2 regions of the Thomasclavelia spiroformis DSM 1552 genome follow, and region 1 is predicted to be linked to the other one. Evidence: a T-box and tRNA genes for the amino acid it is inferred to sense, from the RefSeq annotation. Region 1 holds a T-box; the other holds one or more tRNA genes.
The links. The T-box of region 1 lies ahead of metG (methionine--tRNA ligase). A T-box ahead of a tRNA ligase gene usually reads a tRNA of that ligase, here a tRNA-Met.

Region 1 (3,388 bases):
TAATTTTATTTTAATATGAAATAGCTAGATAACTGCTAAATCAGTTAACTAGCTATTTTTAAATATTAATGAATTTTGGTACCATTAGGTAAATTTTCAACATTAATTACTTCTAATAAATCTTTGGTTTCGCCTGCTAAAACCATTCCTTGTGATTCTACTCCCCTTAACTTAGCAGGTTTTAAGTTAGCAACAACAATTACTTTTTTACCTACAAATTCTTCTGGATTATAGTAATCTGCAATTCCGCTAACTATCTGTCTTGTTTCTTTACCTAAATTAATTTTTGATACCAGTAATTTATCAGCATCAGGATGTTTTTTACATTCCTCTACCGTTCCAACAACTAATTCAACCTTTTTAAAATCTTCAATTGTAATTAAATCATCTTCCTTTACTTCTTGTACAGTAGATAACTTTGCAACTTTCTTTTCAATTTCTTTCGAATCTAAACGTGCAAATAAAATTTCTGGTTTTTCTGTAACTTTTGTTCCTTCTTTATATGCACCAAATTCATTTAATGTTTGGTAATCTCTTTGATCTGTATTTATTTGATCTAAAATTTTATTTGCCGTTGAAGGTATAAATGGTATTAATGCGATAGCACTAAAACGAATACTTTCAATTAAATTATATAAAACTGTTGCTAAACGCTCTTTTTTACTTTCATCTTTAGCTAATGCCCATGGCATTGTTTCATCAATATATTTATTAGTTCTTCTAAGTAATGTAAAAATTGCATCTAATGCATCTGATGATTTAAAATCATCCATTTTATTTATTACTTTTTTTGGCATTTCTAATGCAATATTGATTAATTCTTCATCCACTGGTTCATATACTTTTGGATTATTAACTATTCCATCAAAATATTTATTAGACATAGAAATTGTTCTATTTACTAAATTACCTAATACATTTGCTAAATCAGAATTTATTTTTTCAACCAATAAATCCCATGTAATACTTCCATCGTTATCATATGGAATCTCATGTAATACATAATATCTAACTGCATCTACTCCAAAAATATCAACTAAATCATCTGCATAAATTACATTCCCCTTTGATTTAGACATTTTACTTTCACCTTGTAATAACCAAGGATGTCCAAATACTTGTTTTGGTAATGGAATATCTAAAGCCATTAACATGATTGGCCAATAAATTGTGTGAAAACGCACTATATCTTTTCCAATTAAATGTAAATCTGCTGGCCAATATTTTTTATATAATTCTCCATGATTACCATCTACATCATATCCTAAACCAGTGATATAATTAGTTAATGCATCTATCCATACATATACGACATGTTTTGGATCAAAGTCTACTGGAATTGACCAAGTAAACGATGTTCTTGATACGCATAGATCTTGTAAACCAGGTTTTAAGAAATTATTCATCATTTCATTTTTACGTGATACTGGTTGAATAAATTCTGGATGTTTTTCAATATGTTCAATCAGACGATCTGCATATTTTGATAATTTAAAGAAATACGCTTCTTCTTTTGCATCATTTACAGGTCCTCCACAATCTGGACATTTACCATCAACTAATTGTGATTCTGTAAAAAACGATTCACAAGCAGTACAATATTTACCTTCATAGTGTCCTAGATATATGTCACCTTGATCATATAATTTTTTAAATATCTTTTGAACTTGTTTTTTATGATACTCATCTGTAGTTCTCATAAAACGGTCATATGTTGTATCCATTAAATCCCATATTCTTTTAACTTCAGCTGCTTTTTCATCTACAAACTGTTGTGGTGGAATTCCAGCTTCTTTAGCTTTTAATTCAATTTTTTGACCATGTTCATCTGTTCCAGTTTGAAAATAAACATTATATCCTTCTTGTCTTTTAAATCTTGCAATTGCATCAGCTAAAATAATTTCATAGGTATTTCCAATATGTGGTTTTCCTGAAGTATATGTAATAGCTGTTGTAAGATAATAATCTTTTTCATTTTTCATATATTCATTCTCCTTTCAAAATAAAAAAACGTCCTTATAAAAGGACGAAATAATCGCGGTACCACCTTTTTTACACATTACTGTGCCACTCTAAACTTTTAACGCAAGTTAGACGTTTATCTTTAACTATTCAAGATAACAGCTCCGGGGCCATCTCTTAAAGCTTAACTCTTAGTTTCCACCAGCCACTAAGTCTCTATTTGCGCTACTTTAACATCTTCCCATCTTTGCTTTTTCAATCTTAACTTTAACAAACTATAGAACTAATGTCAATTATTTTTCGATTTATCTATTCATTTGTTTTTAATGTTTCACGTGAAACATTTTTATTGCCATGAATGATTTAATTCCATGTATATTTTTTGCATTTCCAAATCAGTTTTTTCCATCATCTCTGCACATTTTTTCAATCTTTGTTTTATTTCCTCATTAGCTTTTTTATCTGCTTTATACACTAATTCATGTTCTAATGATGCCCAGCAATCCATTGCAATAGTTCTTATTTGAATTTCAACAGGTACATTAATTAACAAATCATTTTGATATACTGGAACTGTCACTATTAAATGTAAACTTCTATAACCATTCTTTTTAGGATAAGTTATATAATTATTATATTTTATCAAAACAACATCTTCTTGTAAAATTAATAATTGTGCAATATAATGTATATCATTTATATAATTACATATTACCCTTAATCCGGAAATATCATTTATTTTTTTTATACCTTCTATATTTTTTTCTAATTTTTTTCTTTCCAACTTATTTATAATACTTTTTGGTGATTTTATTCTATATTGTATATTATGTATGGGACTATGACCATATTCAAATTCTAGATTTTGATCTATTATTTCTAATTTTATTTTTATTATTTTTATTGCAGCTTTATAAGGTTGCATGAGCTGTTGAAATTTTTTTTGTTCATCTAATATATTATCTATTTTTTGATTCATTTTTTCACCTCATTATTATTGTAAAAAATAATTTTATTACTAATTACAATTAATAATGTTATTTTATGTAAAACATATTATAAATATGCACATTTATTCTCTTTTTTATTCATTTTAATTTAAAATTTAATAAGATTATTTTACATACCTATTATAAATTTTAAATTATTAAAAACCTTCTGTAGTCGGTATTTAAATACTTTCACTTTCTACTAGAAGGTTATCATAGTAAATACTTATAATTATTAAATATTAAAATTAATTATTTAATAACATTTTTTAATTCTTTATATTGACTTAAGGTTTCTAGTGTTACAAACTGATAGCCATTTCTACTTAGTTCTTCTAACGCCATCTCTAATCCATCTATCGTAAATGTATGAATATCATGTATCAATATTACTGCTCCATCAAATGCTTTGTTTACTATTGTTTCTTTTATCTTTT
Region 2 (3,388 bases), 820 kb from region 1:
GGATTAAAAGTTGATATGGCTTTCCCATGTGCTACACAAAATGAAATCGGTGAAGAAGAAGCTAAACAATTGATCGCTAACGGTGTTAAATATATCGTTGAAGGTGCAAATATGCCAACAACTCCTGAAGCAGTACATTACTTCTTAGCAAATGGTGGTATTTTAGCTCCTGCTAAAGCTGCTAATGCTGGTGGTGTTGCTGTATCTGCATTAGAAATGTCACAAAACTCTATGCGTTATAATTGGACAGCAAAAGAAGTTGATGAAAAACTTCATAATATTATGATTGATATCCATAATTCATCAGTTGCTGCTGCTGAAAAATATGGATTAGGATATGACTTAATCAAAGGAGCAAATATCGCTGGATTTGAAAAAGTCGTAGCTGCAATGATATCTCAAGGAATTTATTAAGATAACTAAAAAGCACTTAACAGTGCTTTTTTATTTTTTATTTACTTTTGCAATTTGATCTTTATATTCATTCATTCTTTCCATCAGTTCATTATAAAACTCTTGAGCATTCAATATATATAAAGTAGATGAAGTTCGATGCTTTATTTTTATTTTATGCTTACTAATTAATTCAACATCTTTAATATCCTTATAATCAATTAATGCCGGTAAAATTCCAATTCCTTTGTATTCATAAATCATCATTGAATCATTAAATATCTTCATATTATACTTAGTTGTTATTATTGATAAAAGCACAAATAATAATATTAGACCAATAATTACTTTTGATTTATTATGGTCTATTGCAAAATAAACACATGCTCCGCTAATCAATAAAAACATAACAATCGAAAAAATCATCATCCTAAATTCTTTATATTTCATCATAACACCTCTTTATATAAAATAAAAACAACCTAAAGGTTGTAATTTACTAAATGGTGACCTGTACGGGATTCGAACCCGTGAATGCATGCGTGAAAGGCATGTGAGTTAACCGTTTCTCCAACAGGCCAAAATAAAAACTGTTAACACAGTTATAATGGTGGTTCCGGCCGGAATCGAACCAGCGACACGAGGATTTTCAGTCCTCTGCTCTACCGACTGAGCTACGGAACCAATTGGCGGTCTGGACGGGACTCGAACCCGCGACCTCCGCCGTGACAGGGCGGCATTCTAACCAACTGAACTACCAGACCATTTTGGTTGCGGGAGAAGGATTTGAACCAACGACCTTCGGGTTATGAGCCCGACGAGCTACCAGACTGCTCCATCCCGCGATATTCTTTTTTTAAATAAATGGCGAGGGATGAGGGATTCGAACCCCCGCGGGACGTTAATCCCCTGTCGGTTTTCAAGACCGATCCCTTCAGCCGGACTTGGGTAATCCCTCGCATTATTGGTGGACCCTGTTGGACTCGAACCAACGACCGATCGGTTATGAGCCGATAGCTCTAACCAACTGAGCTAAGGGTCCTTGTTGTTTGTCTCTTACGGGTACCTCATATTTAATTGGTAGCGGGGAAGGGATTCGAACCCCCGACCCACCGGGTATGAACCGATTGCTCTAGCCAACTGAGCTACCCCGCCGTAATCAACTACAGCAATGCTATAATCTAATATTGGTGGAGCCTAGCGGGATCGAACCGCTGACCCCCTGCGTGCAAGGCAGGTGCTCTCCCAGCTGAGCTAAGGCCCCAATTCTTATTTTTTAAATGGTCGGGAAGACAGGATTTGAACCTGCGACCCCCTGGTCCCAAACCAGGTGCACTACCAAGCTGTGCTACTTCCCGCTTTTTGCTTTTTTAAATGGCGCGCTAGGCAGGAATCGAACCCACAACCTCTTGATCCGTAGTCAAGCACTCTATCCAGTTGAGCTACTAGCGCTTCTTCTTCCTTACAACGCTTCCATATTCTAACATCTTTCTCAAGCTTTTGCAAGTCCTTTTTTTGTTAAATGACCAAAATAAAAACTGTTAACACAGTTATAATGGTGGTTCCGGCCGGAATCGAACCAGCGACACGAGGATTTTCAGTCCTCTGCTCTACCGACTGAGCTACGGAACCAATTGGCGGTCTGGACGGGACTCGAACCCGCGACCTCCGCCGTGACAGGGCGGCATTCTAACCAACTGAACTACCAGACCATTTTGGTTGCGGGAGAAGGATTTGAACCAACGACCTTCGGGTTATGAGCCCGACGAGCTACCAGACTGCTCCATCCCGCGATATTCTTTTTTTAAATAAATGGCGAGGGATGAGGGATTCGAACCCCCGCGGGACGTTAATCCCCTGTCGGTTTTCAAGACCGATCCCTTCAGCCGGACTTGGGTAATCCCTCGCATTATTGGTGGACCCTGTTGGACTCGAACCAACGACCGATCGGTTATGAGCCGATAGCTCTAACCAACTGAGCTAAGGGTCCTTGTTGTTTGTCTCTTACGGGTACCTCATATTTAATTGGTAGCGGGGAAGGGATTCGAACCCCCGACCCACCGGGTATGAACCGATTGCTCTAGCCAACTGAGCTACCCCGCCGTAATCAACTACAGCAATGCTATAATCTAATATTGGTGGAGCCTAGCGGGATCGAACCGCTGACCCCCTGCGTGCAAGGCAGGTGCTCTCCCAGCTGAGCTAAGGCCCCAATTCTTATTTTTTAAATGGTCGGGAAGACAGGATTTGAACCTGCGACCCCCTGGTCCCAAACCAGGTGCACTACCAAGCTGTGCTACTTCCCGCTTTTTGCTTTTTTAAATGGCGCGCTAGGCAGGAATCGAACCCACAACCTCTTGATCCGTAGTCAAGCACTCTATCCAGTTGAGCTACTAGCGCTTCTTCTTCCTTACAACGCTTCCATATTCTAACATCTTTCTCAAGCTTTTGCAAGTCCTTTTTTTGTTAAATGGTGCCCAGGGCCGGAATCGAACCGGCACGGATTTTAAGGTCCGCAGGATTTTAAGTCCTGTGCGTCTACCAGTTTCGCCACCTGGGCACTTAATGGAGGTTCCAACCGGACTCGAACCGATGATAACAGAGTTGCAGTCTGCTGCCTTACCAACTTGGCCATGGAACCATTAATATTTTTTCTTCACTTTTCCGTGTCTTTCACCGGACTGCCTTTATATAATATAACATATATATTAATTTTGCAAGACTTTTCTTCAAAAAAATTACACTTTTCTTCTTTTGATAAAAAAAACTTTGATTAAATCAATTCTTTTTTTTAAAAAAACTGCTGGTTTTTACCAACAGTTTAAGATTATTTTGACTTTACTTTTGTCCAACGTAGATTATACATTTCTTTTACTTCATTTGTTTGATATGCAAATATTTCATCTTTTGAATCAGTACGAATATCATAAGCACTAATTCCTTTAAAATCATTTTGAGAAGCTTTTTTTGCTGCTTTTACATTAGCAGTCAAATA

Region 2: it encodes a tRNA-Met, which carries the amino acid that the T-box ahead of metG (methionine--tRNA ligase) is inferred to sense. The anticodon was not compared.

What each region holds. Positions count from the first base shown of each region.
Region 1 is NZ_CP102275.1:22,336-25,723, reverse strand. Features, by position in the region: gene NQ543_RS00125 (ECF transporter S component) at 1-3, shown strand, start outside; gene metG (methionine--tRNA ligase) at 66-1,982, opposite strand; T-box leader at 2,020-2,219, opposite strand; gene NQ543_RS00115 (GTP pyrophosphokinase) at 2,309-2,941, opposite strand; gene NQ543_RS00110 (polysaccharide deacetylase family protein) at 3,204-3,388, opposite strand, start outside.
Region 2 is NZ_CP102275.1:1,726,203-1,729,590, forward strand. Features, by position in the region: gene gdhA (NADP-specific glutamate dehydrogenase) at 1-414, shown strand, start outside; gene NQ543_RS08230 (hypothetical protein) at 445-846, opposite strand; tRNA gene NQ543_RS08235 (tRNA-Glu) at 898-973, opposite strand; tRNA gene NQ543_RS08240 (tRNA-Phe) at 1,002-1,077, opposite strand; tRNA gene NQ543_RS08245 (tRNA-Asp) at 1,081-1,157, opposite strand; tRNA gene NQ543_RS08250 (tRNA-Met) at 1,162-1,238, opposite strand; tRNA gene NQ543_RS08255 (tRNA-Ser) at 1,259-1,351, opposite strand; tRNA gene NQ543_RS08260 (tRNA-Ile) at 1,359-1,435, opposite strand; tRNA gene NQ543_RS08265 (tRNA-Met) at 1,472-1,548, opposite strand; tRNA gene NQ543_RS08270 (tRNA-Ala) at 1,582-1,657, opposite strand; tRNA gene NQ543_RS08275 (tRNA-Pro) at 1,675-1,751, opposite strand; tRNA gene NQ543_RS08280 (tRNA-Arg) at 1,769-1,845, opposite strand; tRNA gene NQ543_RS08285 (tRNA-Phe) at 1,950-2,025, opposite strand; tRNA gene NQ543_RS08290 (tRNA-Asp) at 2,029-2,105, opposite strand; tRNA gene NQ543_RS08295 (tRNA-Met) at 2,110-2,186, opposite strand; tRNA gene NQ543_RS08300 (tRNA-Ser) at 2,207-2,299, opposite strand; tRNA gene NQ543_RS08305 (tRNA-Ile) at 2,307-2,383, opposite strand; tRNA gene NQ543_RS08310 (tRNA-Met) at 2,420-2,496, opposite strand; tRNA gene NQ543_RS08315 (tRNA-Ala) at 2,530-2,605, opposite strand; tRNA gene NQ543_RS08320 (tRNA-Pro) at 2,623-2,699, opposite strand; tRNA gene NQ543_RS08325 (tRNA-Arg) at 2,717-2,793, opposite strand; tRNA gene NQ543_RS08330 (tRNA-Leu) at 2,865-2,953, opposite strand; tRNA gene NQ543_RS08335 (tRNA-Cys) at 2,960-3,034, opposite strand; gene NQ543_RS08340 (extracellular solute-binding protein) at 3,221-3,388, opposite strand, start outside.